One region of the Ensifer meliloti genome, then DNA from elsewhere that is predicted to be linked to it. Evidence: predicted binding sites of a transcription regulator. Region 1 holds the regulator's gene; each other region holds the start of a gene.

What was found. Region 1 encodes LexA, which represses DNA repair genes until DNA is damaged. Its sites were predicted from a motif close to TGTTCNNNNTGTGTTCNG; they were not measured.
Region 2: a site for LexA is predicted at 1,922-1,939, ahead of PZL22_RS30880 (ImuA family protein). Genes of this name have one in related genera too.
Region 3: a site for LexA is predicted at 1,555-1,572, ahead of dnaE (DNA polymerase III subunit alpha). Genes of this name have one in related genera too.

The regions. Positions count from the first base shown of each region.
Region 1 is NZ_CP120365.1:376,622-380,559, forward strand. It holds gene PZL22_RS08860 (DUF1254 domain-containing protein) at 1-990, shown strand, start outside; tRNA gene PZL22_RS08865 (tRNA-Ala) at 1,172-1,247, shown strand; gene PZL22_RS08870 (hypothetical protein) at 1,357-1,521, shown strand; gene lexA (transcriptional repressor LexA) at 1,746-2,462, shown strand; tRNA gene PZL22_RS08880 (tRNA-Cys) at 2,683-2,756, shown strand; gene PZL22_RS08885 (calcium-binding protein) at 2,801-3,880, opposite strand.
Region 2 is NZ_CP120366.1:1,313,878-1,317,815, reverse strand. It holds gene PZL22_RS30885 (Y-family DNA polymerase) at 1-1,104, opposite strand, end outside; gene PZL22_RS30880 (ImuA family protein) at 1,058-1,876, opposite strand; partial or broken gene dinB (DNA polymerase IV) at 2,320-3,393, shown strand; partial or broken gene PZL22_RS30870 (SOS response-associated peptidase family protein) at 3,390-3,883, opposite strand.
Region 3 is NZ_CP120365.1:31,560-35,497, reverse strand. It holds gene dnaE (DNA polymerase III subunit alpha) at 1-1,296, opposite strand, end outside; gene PZL22_RS07210 (ABC transporter ATP-binding protein) at 1,766-2,452, opposite strand; gene PZL22_RS07205 (lipoprotein-releasing ABC transporter permease subunit) at 2,470-3,783, opposite strand; gene proS (proline--tRNA ligase) at 3,801-3,938, opposite strand, start outside.

The DNA.
Region 1 (3,938 bases):
GGCAAACCATATGGCTCGAAGCCCGGATTCTACCTGCTCGCCGGTCCGAGGTGGAGCGGCCTGAAACCGGACGGGATCACAGATGTTTTGCGCTGCCCTACCTCGCTCGCCAACGCCATTCCCAGGGTCTTCCAGGACGACACGCCCGAGGACAGGAAAGCGATTCAAGAGGTCATCAACCAGGTCGTCGCTTATCCGCTGAAGGATTTCGACGGAGAGATGAAGACGATCGAATGGGCCAAGGTCCCGGACATTCCCGGACCGCCATCGTCTGGCGAGGAAACCAAATGGGTGGTCCCGGATAAGTTCTTCGATCAGTTCGGCGAGGTTCTCGACACTGTCGATCCGTTGCCGGGCGAGGAGGCTCTCTATGGCCAATTCCGCCTGCTGCTCGATGCAGCCTCCAAGGACCCCGAACTGAAAAAGGTGCTGGTTGCGACCGCGGTCGAGACCGAAGACAAGGTCATCCAGCCGTTCTTCCAGTGGAAGCACAACGGACGTCCGGCCGGGAACGGATGGAACCGTTCTACCAACAATGCGCAGTTCGGCGTCGACTATTTCAACCGGACCGGAACGGCAAAATCGAACATGTTCGACAACCGGCCGAACGAGACGCAATATTTCTACACCGACCACGACGGCGCGGGCGGAGAACTCAGCGGCAGCGGCAGCTATGCGATCACCTTCCCAGCCGGGCAGGAGCCGCCGGTCAACGGGTTCTGGTCATTGACCCTGTACAACGACAAGCATCTCTTCCACGCGAACGACCTCAAACGCTACTCACTCGGCACCAAGAACAAGAACCTAAAGCGCAACTCCGACGGTTCGCTTACCCTCTACGCCGGCGCGAAGTCGCCCGGGGGCGACAAGGAAAACAACTGGCTGCCCGCGCCGGACGGGAAGTTCTCGCTCTACATCCGCGCCTATTGGGGCAAAGAGGCAATTCTCGATGGCTCTTGGCAGCCGCCCGCGATCGAGGTGGCTCAATAGCCAGTGCTGAAAGCCGATAGTGGCGTTGTGTGTTCGTGACCTTGCACTCCGCCCTATCTGCCAGCCGGCGGGCACCGACGCGGCTTGCAGTCGTCAGCCTCATCTCTGTATTGCGATGCATTCGGCAAGTGGAATGCACTGGCGCGGTCGGCCGAAAACTCTTATACAATCGTTGACCAGTGGGGTCGTAGCTCAGTTGGGAGAGCGCCGCAATCGCACTGCGGAGGTCGAGGGTTCGACTCCCTTCGGCTCCACCATCCACCAGTCCTCCCTGCCGGCTCGCTGCTTGCCAAAAAAGCTGATTTGAGAGAAAGTTTTAGTCTGACCCGTTCGAGGTCTGGGCAACTCCCGCGAGTGGAGCAAAACATGCCTGTTAAATCTTTGGTGGCAGCCGCAATTTTTTCCCTCTTCGCCCTTTCGGGGTGCGCCAGCACAGGCTCGACCAACACGACCTACACCCAGTGGTACGGGCCTTATCCCGAGCCTGAATTCGACGTTCTTACGCCGGGCGGACTGCGCCTTGCCTATTAGCATTGCATAGGCGACCGACTGCGCCGCCCGCCGTAAGCCCAAAACATGCGAGAGCGTATCGGCCCCTGCCCCGAATTCCGAGCGATCGCCATCGACACGCCGGATCGCGGGGCGGATCGGCATTCAACAGCAAGCGAAATTCACGGAATTTTAGGCACTTGCGGAACACATATGGAACAGATAGGTTCTGTTCTTGATTTGTTTCGCGATTCTGGAGTGACGCCATGCTGACCCGCAAGCAACAGGAATTGCTTCTGTTCATTCACGAACGAATGAAGGAATCCGGGGTCCCGCCGTCCTTCGACGAGATGAAGGACGCCTTGGACCTTGCGTCCAAATCGGGCATCCACCGTTTGATCACCGCACTCGAAGAGCGTGGGTTCATTCGCCGGCTACCTAATCGCGCCCGGGCCCTCGAAGTCATCAAGCTGCCGGAGGCCTATGCGGGCGCTTCGCAGGTCCGCCGCGGCTTTTCGCCGAGCGTGATCGAAGGCAGTCTGGGCAAGCCTGCTGCGCCGCCCCCCGCACCGAAACCGGCGCCGCCGGCCGAGGCCGCATCGGTCGCCGTTCCGGTCATGGGCCGCATTGCCGCCGGTGTGCCGATTTCGGCAATCCAGAACAATATGCACGATATATCCGTACCGGTTGAAATGATCGGCAGCGGCGAGCACTACGCTCTCGAGATCAAGGGCGATTCGATGATCGAGGCCGGCATCCTCGATGGCGATACGGTGATCATCCGGAACGGAAGCACCGCCAGCCCCGGGGATATCGTCGTCGCGCTGATCGACGACGAGGAAGCGACCCTGAAGCGATTCCGTCGCAAGGGCGCCTCTATTGCGCTGGAGGCCGCCAATCCGGCTTACGAAACACGCATATTCGGTCCGGACCGGGTCAAGATCCAAGGCAGGCTCGTCGGCCTCATCCGGCGCTATCATTAGAGCTTCCTGACCAGGTGCGCAGCCGCTTCCTACGAAAGTACGCAATTTCAAAGCGCTGACGTGGGAGTATTGCGCCTTGGGACGCTATGACCACGCCCGGTCATAGAACGGAAGACACATTTATACAGAATAAAAAAGTCCCTATTCCAAATGTACCCTCTTGCGGATTGCGGTCAATCATTCTAAATCCGCGCCACGATTTGAAAACGCAAATCGTAGAGGCCTCGTGGCGGAGTGGTGACGCAGAGGACTGCAAATCCTTGTACGCCGGTTCAATTCCGGCCGAGGCCTCCAAAAGCCACACCTGATCAGCTTTGTTACCGACAAACTTCCTCTCGTCAGACGAGGGCGAAATCCGCATTCGCAAAGACGAAGTTGGCAGCGCTGAGGTCGGCAGCGTGGATGCCGATCAGAGTGACCTGATCGACCGTGCCATTCAGCTGCAGGACAGCGTTCCCGTCAGCATCGTCGCCGATGTTGGACAAAAAATCGGCGAAGTCGTCGTAGCCATAGCCGGCGATTTGGATGATGTCCTTGTCCAATTCGAAGTCGAAGATCTTATCCCGCCCACTGTTCCGCGCAAACAGGAACTGATCGGCACCGGTCTCGACCGCGAAGGCTGCGGTAAGTCGGCCATCGCCCCAGAGCTGATCGTTACCGGCGCCGCCAATCAAGAGGTCGTCCCCACCCGCGGTGTCCACGCCGACCTCTGCATCGCCATACAGGACATCATCGCCTTTGCCTCCGTCGAGCAGGTCGTTGCCGCCACTGCCGCCACGTGAGAAAAGAACATCTCCAACAAGAAAGTCGTTGCCAGAACCACCATAGAGGTGGTCGTCGCCGCCGATGCCGGATTCCACGACGCCCTGGTCGAGGCCATCTCCGTAGAGTTTGTCATGGCCCTCTCCGCCCTGGAGCCGATCGTTCCCGCCAACGAAAAAATCGCCGAGGGAGAAAGCGTCGCCCGAGAGAATATCGTCTCCGGCGCCGCCGTCGAGCCAGTCGTCGCCACCACGTCCTCTGAGGCAATTGTAGCCATCGCCGTAGAGTGTATCGTTGCCTTTGCCGCCCGAGAGACGATCGTTCCCTCCGGCGACGATCGCGGAGTCACTCACATCGATCGAGAAGGCATCGCCGTACAGCGTGTCGTCGCCGGCGCCGCCGTCGAGCTGGTCGTCGCCACCACGCCCCTGATCGGAGATCGCCCAAGCGTCGCCGAAGAGCGTGTCGTCGCCTCCGTGCCCGTCAAGGCTGTCGCGGCCACCCTGCCCCGAAGACAGGAAGCCGCCGATTTCGAAGACTCCCAGGCTATTGTCGGTCGTGAATGGGTCTCCGAAGACAATGTCCGGATCGTTCGTGCCGAAGATGTGGTTGTCGAGCCCGAGCCAAGGGGCGATGCCACCGATCAGATGCGCCATTTTTCTCTCCACAGTGCTGCAAAGCAGGTGATGCTCGTCTTGGGGACCCGGACGGCCC
Region 2 (3,938 bases), on a different replicon from region 1:
GTCCTCGTCGGCGATCGGAGCGATCCGCCGGACGCTACGTTCCGGGACATCGCTTGCGACCGGGGCCACACGGAATATCCGCTGTCCACCGCGATTGCCAAGCACGTCGATGAGCGGCGTCACATCGGTTACCTGTTCTTCAATGAGTGACGAGGCTGACTGTGCCTCGATCAGCGGCTCGGCGAGGATGGCCGCAAGACCGAGCTTCTCGATGCCGAAGCCTGGTTCGATCCTCTCGATGCGGTCGCGGAAGAGTTTCGTCAGCCAGGCGATGTCACGGACCGGCTTCGCCGTCCCCGCCCTCAGTGCCTGAATGGTGTTATCGACGCGATGGACGATGAGGTCGGCGCGTCTGACCCCAAGCCCGCGCTTCTCGAGCTCAAGACAGAGCTGCCGCACCAGGCGGCTCACATATTTCTCGATCGTTTCCGGCGCGCCGATGGGCTCAGCGAAAGATTTTTGGACCTCGACAAGTTCCGCCGGCCGGATCGGATCTATCGGCTCAGCGATATGGCCGAACATCTGATCGAGACGGCGGCCGACCTCCAGGCCGAAGCGCAGCGTCAGCGGTGCCCGCGGTGTGGCAGCCAAGTCGCCGACGGTGGTAAAGCCGAGGGTTCGAAGGCTTTGAACAGTTTCGGCCGGCAGCCGCAGCGACGACAGTGGCAGCCGGTTCGCGGCCCTGGCGGCATCGCCGCGCCCGACGATGACCGTCTCGCGATCTGTGGTCCGGGCAAGCGCATGCGCGGCACCCCAGGTATCGGCGATTGCCGCGCGGGCAGCGAGACCCCGGCCGCGGAAGCGATTGACGAGGCCGGAAAGCATCAAGTCCTCGCCGCCCTGAAGATGATCGGCGCCTTCGGTATCCATGACGATACCGTCGGGAGGGTCCATCGCGACAACCGGAGAATATTGTGACAAGGCCCAGAGCGCCAGCCGTTCGAGGGCAGCGAGATCGGCTGCCGTATCGGCATCGATCATCACCAGACCCTGGACCAGTGCCTGCGCCTTGGCGGCCGGCATGCCGACCCGAAGGCCGAGCTTGGTCGCCGCCGTATCAGCTGCCGAAATCCATCGCTTCGAACCGCTCCTGGCGATGACCACCAGCGGCTTTTCGACCGATAGCGAAGGATCGGCCCGCCTGATCCGGTCCGTTGGCAGTTTCGGAAGAAAGACAGATACGACCCTGGCCATCACATGCTCCGATGATGAACTCGCCTCCCTCCCCAGCTCTCACGCGCATAAGCTCCGCCAGCCATCGCGCCCGGCCAACACCCGGCACGGGAAGCGGCTCGGACGGCAGCACCGAGATCCGCCAGCGCGTTGCCGCAGCCGTTGGCATGCCAAAGTCCGAGGCTTCCGTCTGGCGCCGCCAGCGGCGGATCACCAGCCCCAATGTCCCCGACTTTTCCGCCGCGAGCTGCAAGCGGCGGGATGCCGTCATCGGCAGTCGCACCAGTTCGGCAACCACGGCGCCGAGGCCGCCGTAACGCAAAGCTTCTTCAAAGCTTGCGAGCACCGTCTCTTCCTTATCGCACTCGACGAAAATGACGCGGTCGGGATGAAGCCCGACCTGGGCGAGCGCCGGAAAGAACAGATCGAAGCGTGTCAGGCACCAGACCACCTTGCCGGTGGTACGGGCGGCGATGCCGCCGATGAAGAGTGCCGCGGCGGCTCCATCGATCGCGCCGTTTCCGCCACCGGCCACTTCGTGCAGCGCGCCAAAGGCGAGCCCACCTCCCGGCAGTTGCGCGTCGAGCTCGGGGACCCCGAACGGTAAGATGCTCCGATTGCGTGAGCCTGCCCCTTCCAAGCTGGCGATTTTCCCGCGCAACTCGCGGAGGACGGGGTTCGAAGTGGCGACGGCTGCGGACATGATCTCCTTTACGGCAACCCGTTTTCGGCTTGAGATGGCGCAATATGTTCTGTATTTGTTCTCAAAGCGGACATGAGTCAATGCGCATGTGGCGCGCGGAAGTTGAGCGACAGTGCCCATCGGAGAATTCCGCCAACGGATTCAAATCGATGGCGGGAATGGGAATTTTTCGCATGCGCCCACGGCAGCCTATGAACGATCTGGCCCCGAAACTGAAGAATCGCCGGAAGCCGATCGTCGAATTCATCTGTGCCCATGTCATCGGCACTGCGCGCTTGAGCGCAAGCTGTTGGTGAAAGCGTTTGGCGCTGGCATGACCTTCGCTGTGATCCGCCGGCGCATGGCGATGGGCTGCGAGCCCATACAAGCACCGTAGGGTGACAAAATGCGGCGCGCACTTCCCATGTCTGGGCGATACAGATTGTCCTGATGGAGGCGAGGCCATGACAAACGACGAAGGCAGCGAGCGGCCGCGCAAAATCGTGCATGTGGACATGGATGCCTTCTACGCATCGGTCGAACAGCGCGACAATCCCGACCTGCGGGGCCTGCCGGTCGCCGTCGGCTATCCTGCCGCCCGCGGCGTGGTGGCGGCCGCCAGCTACGAGGCGCGAAAGTTCGGCGTTCATTCGGCGATGGCTTCGGTCATTGCGAAGCGCAAATGCCCCGATCTGATCTTCGTCAAACCACGTTTCGAAGGCTACAAGGCCATCTCGTTGCAGATCCGCGCGATATTCGCCGAGTACACGCCGATGATCGAGCCGCTATCGCTCGACGAGGCCTATCTCGATGTTTCCGAAATCCTGAAGGGCACGGAGATAGCCACCGTCATCGCCCAGGAAATCCGGGCAAAGATCAAAGCGACGACAGAGCTCAGCGCCTCCGCCGGCATCTCCTACAACAAGTTCCTGGCGAAGATGGCTTCCGGTCAGAACAAGCCGGACGGCCAGTTCGTCATCACGCCGAAGAACGGCCCGGCTTGTCGAGCAGCTTCCGATCAAGAAGTTTCACGGCGTCGGGCCCGCCACAGCCGAAAAGATGCATCGGCTTGGGATAGAAACACGCGCAGACCTCAAGGAGCAGACGCTCGAGTTTCTGGTGGAGCATTTCGGGGAGTCGGGGCCATGTTTCTACGGTATTGCCCGTGGTATCAAGGCGGACCGGGTGCGAAAATCCGTCGGCGCGGAAGACACGTCCCTCCGAGGATATCCATTCCTTTGAGGCGGCTCGCGAAGGTCTTCAGCCGCTGATCGAGAAAGTCTGGAGTTATTGCGAGGCCAAAGAGATCAGCGCCAAGACCGTGCCGCTCAAGGTGAAATATGCCGACTTTCCAGATCACCCGGAGCAAGACGGTTGCGGCACCTTTGCAAACGATCGGTGATCTCGAGGAGGTGGTCGGCTTGCTTCTCGCACCAATCTTTCCGCCGCGAAGGGGAATCCGCCTGCTCGGCGTTTCGCTGTCATCGTTGGAACGGCAGACGCTACAAACGGAACCGCAGCTGCGGCTGGCGCTTTAGACTGCCAGCATCGGCTGAACAGGAGAGGTTGAATGGCGCGTAACCCGGACCCTGCCGGCAGCCGGCGAAGAATTTCGCCTTCGGGTACCAGTCCGTCGAACCAGGCCATGCGTTGCTCCCGTCTCAGAACCACCATCTGCCGGTCGTGAAACGGCGCAAGATCGTCATTCGCCTCGATCGTCAGGATGGCATAGGACTCTGGCCAGTCGTTGATCGCCGGCCGCCAAATCCCCGCGAAATAGAACCAGTCACCATTCGCGAGCGAGAAACTGAAGGTTCGGTGGCGAAACTCGGAAGCGGGCACCAGGCAGCGGTGGGTCGGAAACGTCCTTCCTTCCGATCGAACGACGTTCACGGCGCGCGCATCGCCGTCGCGCGGGCGCAGCCCCCACGGCAATTCCACCATCTCCACATCGCCGTCATGGCGCCTTATGATCACCCGGCGCTCGTCGAGCGGAGCGTCGGACTGGAAAACGGTCGCACTCGTCATAGTTAGAACATAGCAGGAACAACACCCACACAATCAGACCTGAGACGGAGGATGC
Region 3 (3,938 bases), 350 kb from region 1:
GTCGGGCATCGACACGCGTTCGGGGTTGAGGAAGCGCTCGAAAAGCAGCGAGAAGCGCATCGGGTCGACATCGGTGATCGTCAGGGCATAGGCGACCAGCGAGCCGGCACCCGAGCCGCGGCCCGGCCCGACCGGAATGTCATGCTGCTTGGCCCATTTGATGAAGTCCGCAACGATGAGGAAGTAGCCCGGAAACTTCATCCGCTGGATAACGCCGAGTTCGAAGGCCAGCCGCTCCCGATAGTCCTCTTCCTTGTAGCCGGGCGCCATGCCGAGCTTGGCAAGGCGTTCCTCCAGCCCCTCCTCCGCCTGCCGGCGCAGTTCCGCTACCTCCGCGCGTTCAGCCTCCTCCGGATCATCCGAAGCGCCGGTAAAGCGCGGCAGGATCGGTCCGCGGGTCTTCAACATGAAGGAGCACCGCCGCGCCACCTCGATCGTATTCTCCAATGCCTCGGGCAGATCCGCAAAGAGCGCCGCCATCTCCTTGCGGCTCTTCAGGTAATGATCCGGGGTCAGACGGAAACGGCTGTCGTCGGACACCATCGCATTGTGAGCGACGGCCATCAGCGCATCGTGGGCATCATAGTCGGACGGCGACGGGAAAAACGCCTCGTTGGTGGCGACGAGCGGAATGTCGAGCCGATAGGCGAGATCGATCATGCGGTTCTCGTGACGCCGGTCGTAATTCCCGTGCCGCTGCAGTTCGACATAGAGGCGATCGCCGAAAAGCTCGATCAAGGCTTGCAGGCGTGCCTCGGCCAGAGCCGGCGAACCCGACTTCAGCGCCATGTCGACCGGGCCGGCTCCCGCACCGGTGAGCGCGATCAGGCCGGTCGTGCCGCCAGCCGCAAGCCAGGAGCGGCTTATTCGCGTTTGCTGGTGACCCTCGCCTTCGAGATAGGCGCGGCTCACGAGCTCGACGAGGCGGGCGTAACCGTCCTCGGTCGCCGCGATCAGCACGATCGCGGGAAGTTTGACGAACTGATGGGCGTGTCCGCGCCGCTCGCCTTCCGCCTCGTCTTCCATATCGATCGAGAGCTGGCAGCCGATGATCGGCTGCAATCCGTCGTCGGCCGCCTTCTGCGAGAATTCGAGTGCCGCGAAGAGATTATTGGTGTCGGCGATGCCGATCGCCGGCTGATCGTCGGCGACCGCCTTGCCGATGATCTTCTTCAGCGGCAAGGCGCCTTCCAGCAACGAATAGGCGGAATGCACCCGCAGGTGAACGAACTGCGGATCGGCCGCAGCCCCTGTGCCGTGCCCGATACCCTGCCCGATACCCTGGTTGCCTGTCATCGCCGCACTCCGATTCTTGTCCGGCGTCGAGGATATCCTGTTTCCCGTCCCAACTGTCCAGTCTCAAGGACGGGCCGCCGGGGTTTTTGCCCGGCGTGTGGTGTTTACTGCGCGTTCGACAGGACGCGGAGCACGCTGGATAAATCCCGGTCACAGGCCGAGAGCGATTACCGAGATGCTCACGATGAAAAGGCTCATCGAGGCGAAGGCAGCAAGATCACGTACGAAATCAGCCATAACTTGTCTCCTTTCCGCTACTGTTCCCTTTTTGTTCTATTTCCGTTCGATAGTCAAGGAAGTCTGCATGGAAGACCCGCTATTCAGTGGCTATGGTTAATGTGCACCGACGGACCCCATTCGCGCATGCGTTCCGAGGAGCGACACGCCTCGAACGGAACATGCAAGGAGCGCCAAGCGGTGACCGCGCCTCGAGCGAGGTCGGGGCTGAATACGCGCCGTCGCGGCCGGACTATTTCAGTTCGACCACCTTGCCGTCCTCGATCGTCACGCGGCGATCCATGAGCGAAGCGAGTTCGTGATTGTGGGTGGCGATCAGCGCCGCGAGCCCGGACTGGCGCGCCAGGGCTTCCAGCGCCTCGAATACATAGCCGGCCGTCTCGGGGTCGAGGTTGCCGGTCGGCTCGTCCGCCAAAAGGATGAGCGGCGCATTGGCGACCGCCCTGGCGATGGCGACGCGCTGCTGCTCGCCGCCGGAAAGCTCGGTCGGGCGGTGGCTGCCGCGATGGCCGATGCGCATATAGTCCAGAAGGGCCGATGCCCGCTCCGCCGCCTCGGCCCTGGGCAATCCGGCGATCAGTTGCGGCATCATGATGTTCTCCAGCGCCGAGAATTCCGGCAGGAGATGGTGGAACTGATAGACGAAGCCGATCTCGTTGCGGCGGATTGCCGTTCGCCGGTCGTCGCTGAGTCCGTTGCATGAGGTGCCGTTCACGAGCACCTCGCCCTCATCCGGGTGTTCGAGCAGCCCGGCGATATGAAGCAATGTCGACTTTCCGGTACCGGACGGTGCCACGAGGGCGACTGTCTCGCCGCTTCGCAACGTCAGGTCGGCTCCCTTGAGGATCGGCAGAAACGTGTCGCCCTCGCCATAATGCCGCTCGATGCCGGAGAGCTGCAGTGCCACGCGCGCATTCATTTAAGCTGTTGTCCTTGTTATTCGTACCGCAGGGCCTGCACCGGATCGAGGCGCGAGGCGCGCCAGGCCGGGAAGATCGTGGCAAGGAAGGAAAGCGCAAGCGCCATGACGACGACGGTGACGGTCTCGTCGGCATTCATGTCGGCCGGAAGCTGGCTGAGGAAATAGAGCTCCGGATCGAAGAGCGTGGCGCCGGACACCCAGGAGAAGAACTGGCGGATCGACTCGATGTTGAGGCAGACGACCACCCCGAGGGCGACGCCGGCGATGGTTCCCGTAACCCCGATTGCGGCGCCGGTCATGAAGAAGATGCGCATCACCGAACCGGAGGTCGCGCCCATCGTCCTGAGGATCGCGATATCGCTGCCCTTGTCCTTCACCAGCATGATCAGCCCGGAGATGATGTTCAGCGCCGCGACCAGCACGATCAGCGTCAGGATCATGAACATCACGTTCCGTTCCACCTCGAGCGCGGAAAAGAACGTCCTGTTGCGTTCGCGCCAGTCGGTAATGAATATCTGCCGGCCGGCGGCGTCCTCCACCGGCTTGCGAAGCTCGTCGACCGCGTCCGGATGCTCGGCGAATATCTCGATCGACTGAACGAGGCCTTCGGCGTTGAAATAGAGCTGCGCTTCCTCGAGCGGCATGAAGATGATGGTCGCGTCGTATTCCGACATGCCCATCTCGAAGATGGCCGAGACGGTATAGGCCTTGACCCTCGGATTCATGCCCATCGGCGTGACGTCGCCGTTCGGCGAGGTGAGCGTGATCGTCCCGCCCACCCGGATGCCCAGCTGCTCGGCCATGCGCGAGCCGATGGCGACGCCGCTGCCCGAGGCGAAGCCGACGAGGTCGCCGGACTGAATATGCTCGGAGATCGACTTCAGCTTGGTGAGGTCGTCGGCGCGTATCCCGCGAACGAGCGCACCCGTCGACGCATCGCCCAGGCCTTGCGCGAGAACCTGGCCCTCGACGATCGGAATGGCCATGGTCACGCCGGGAACGGCGGAGAATCTGGTGGCAAGATCGGCATAATTGGTGAGCGGGCCGTCCAGGGGCTGGACGATCATATGGCCGTTCATGCCGAGAATGCGCGAAATGAGCTCGGTTCGGAAGCCGTTCATCACCGCCATGACGATGATCAGCGTTCCCACCCCGAGCATGATCCCGATGAAGGAGAAGCCGGCGATGACCGAGATGAACGCTTCCTTCCGCCGCGAACGCAGGTAGCGCCAGGCGACCATACGCTCGAAGGCGGAGAAGGGACGGCTGGAAGATATGCTGGATGGAGCGGCAGCTTGCACTTGCTCATCCGTCGCCGCGGTCATCATCGATCCCTTCGTCTCTGTTATCTCGCCGCGACCAGTTTGTTGATCGCCGCTTCGACGGTCATCGTCTCCCGCGCGCCGGTCTTGCGGTCCTTCACTTCGACTTCGCCGTTCGCGATCGAACGCGGTCCGACGATCACCTGCACCGGCACGCCGAT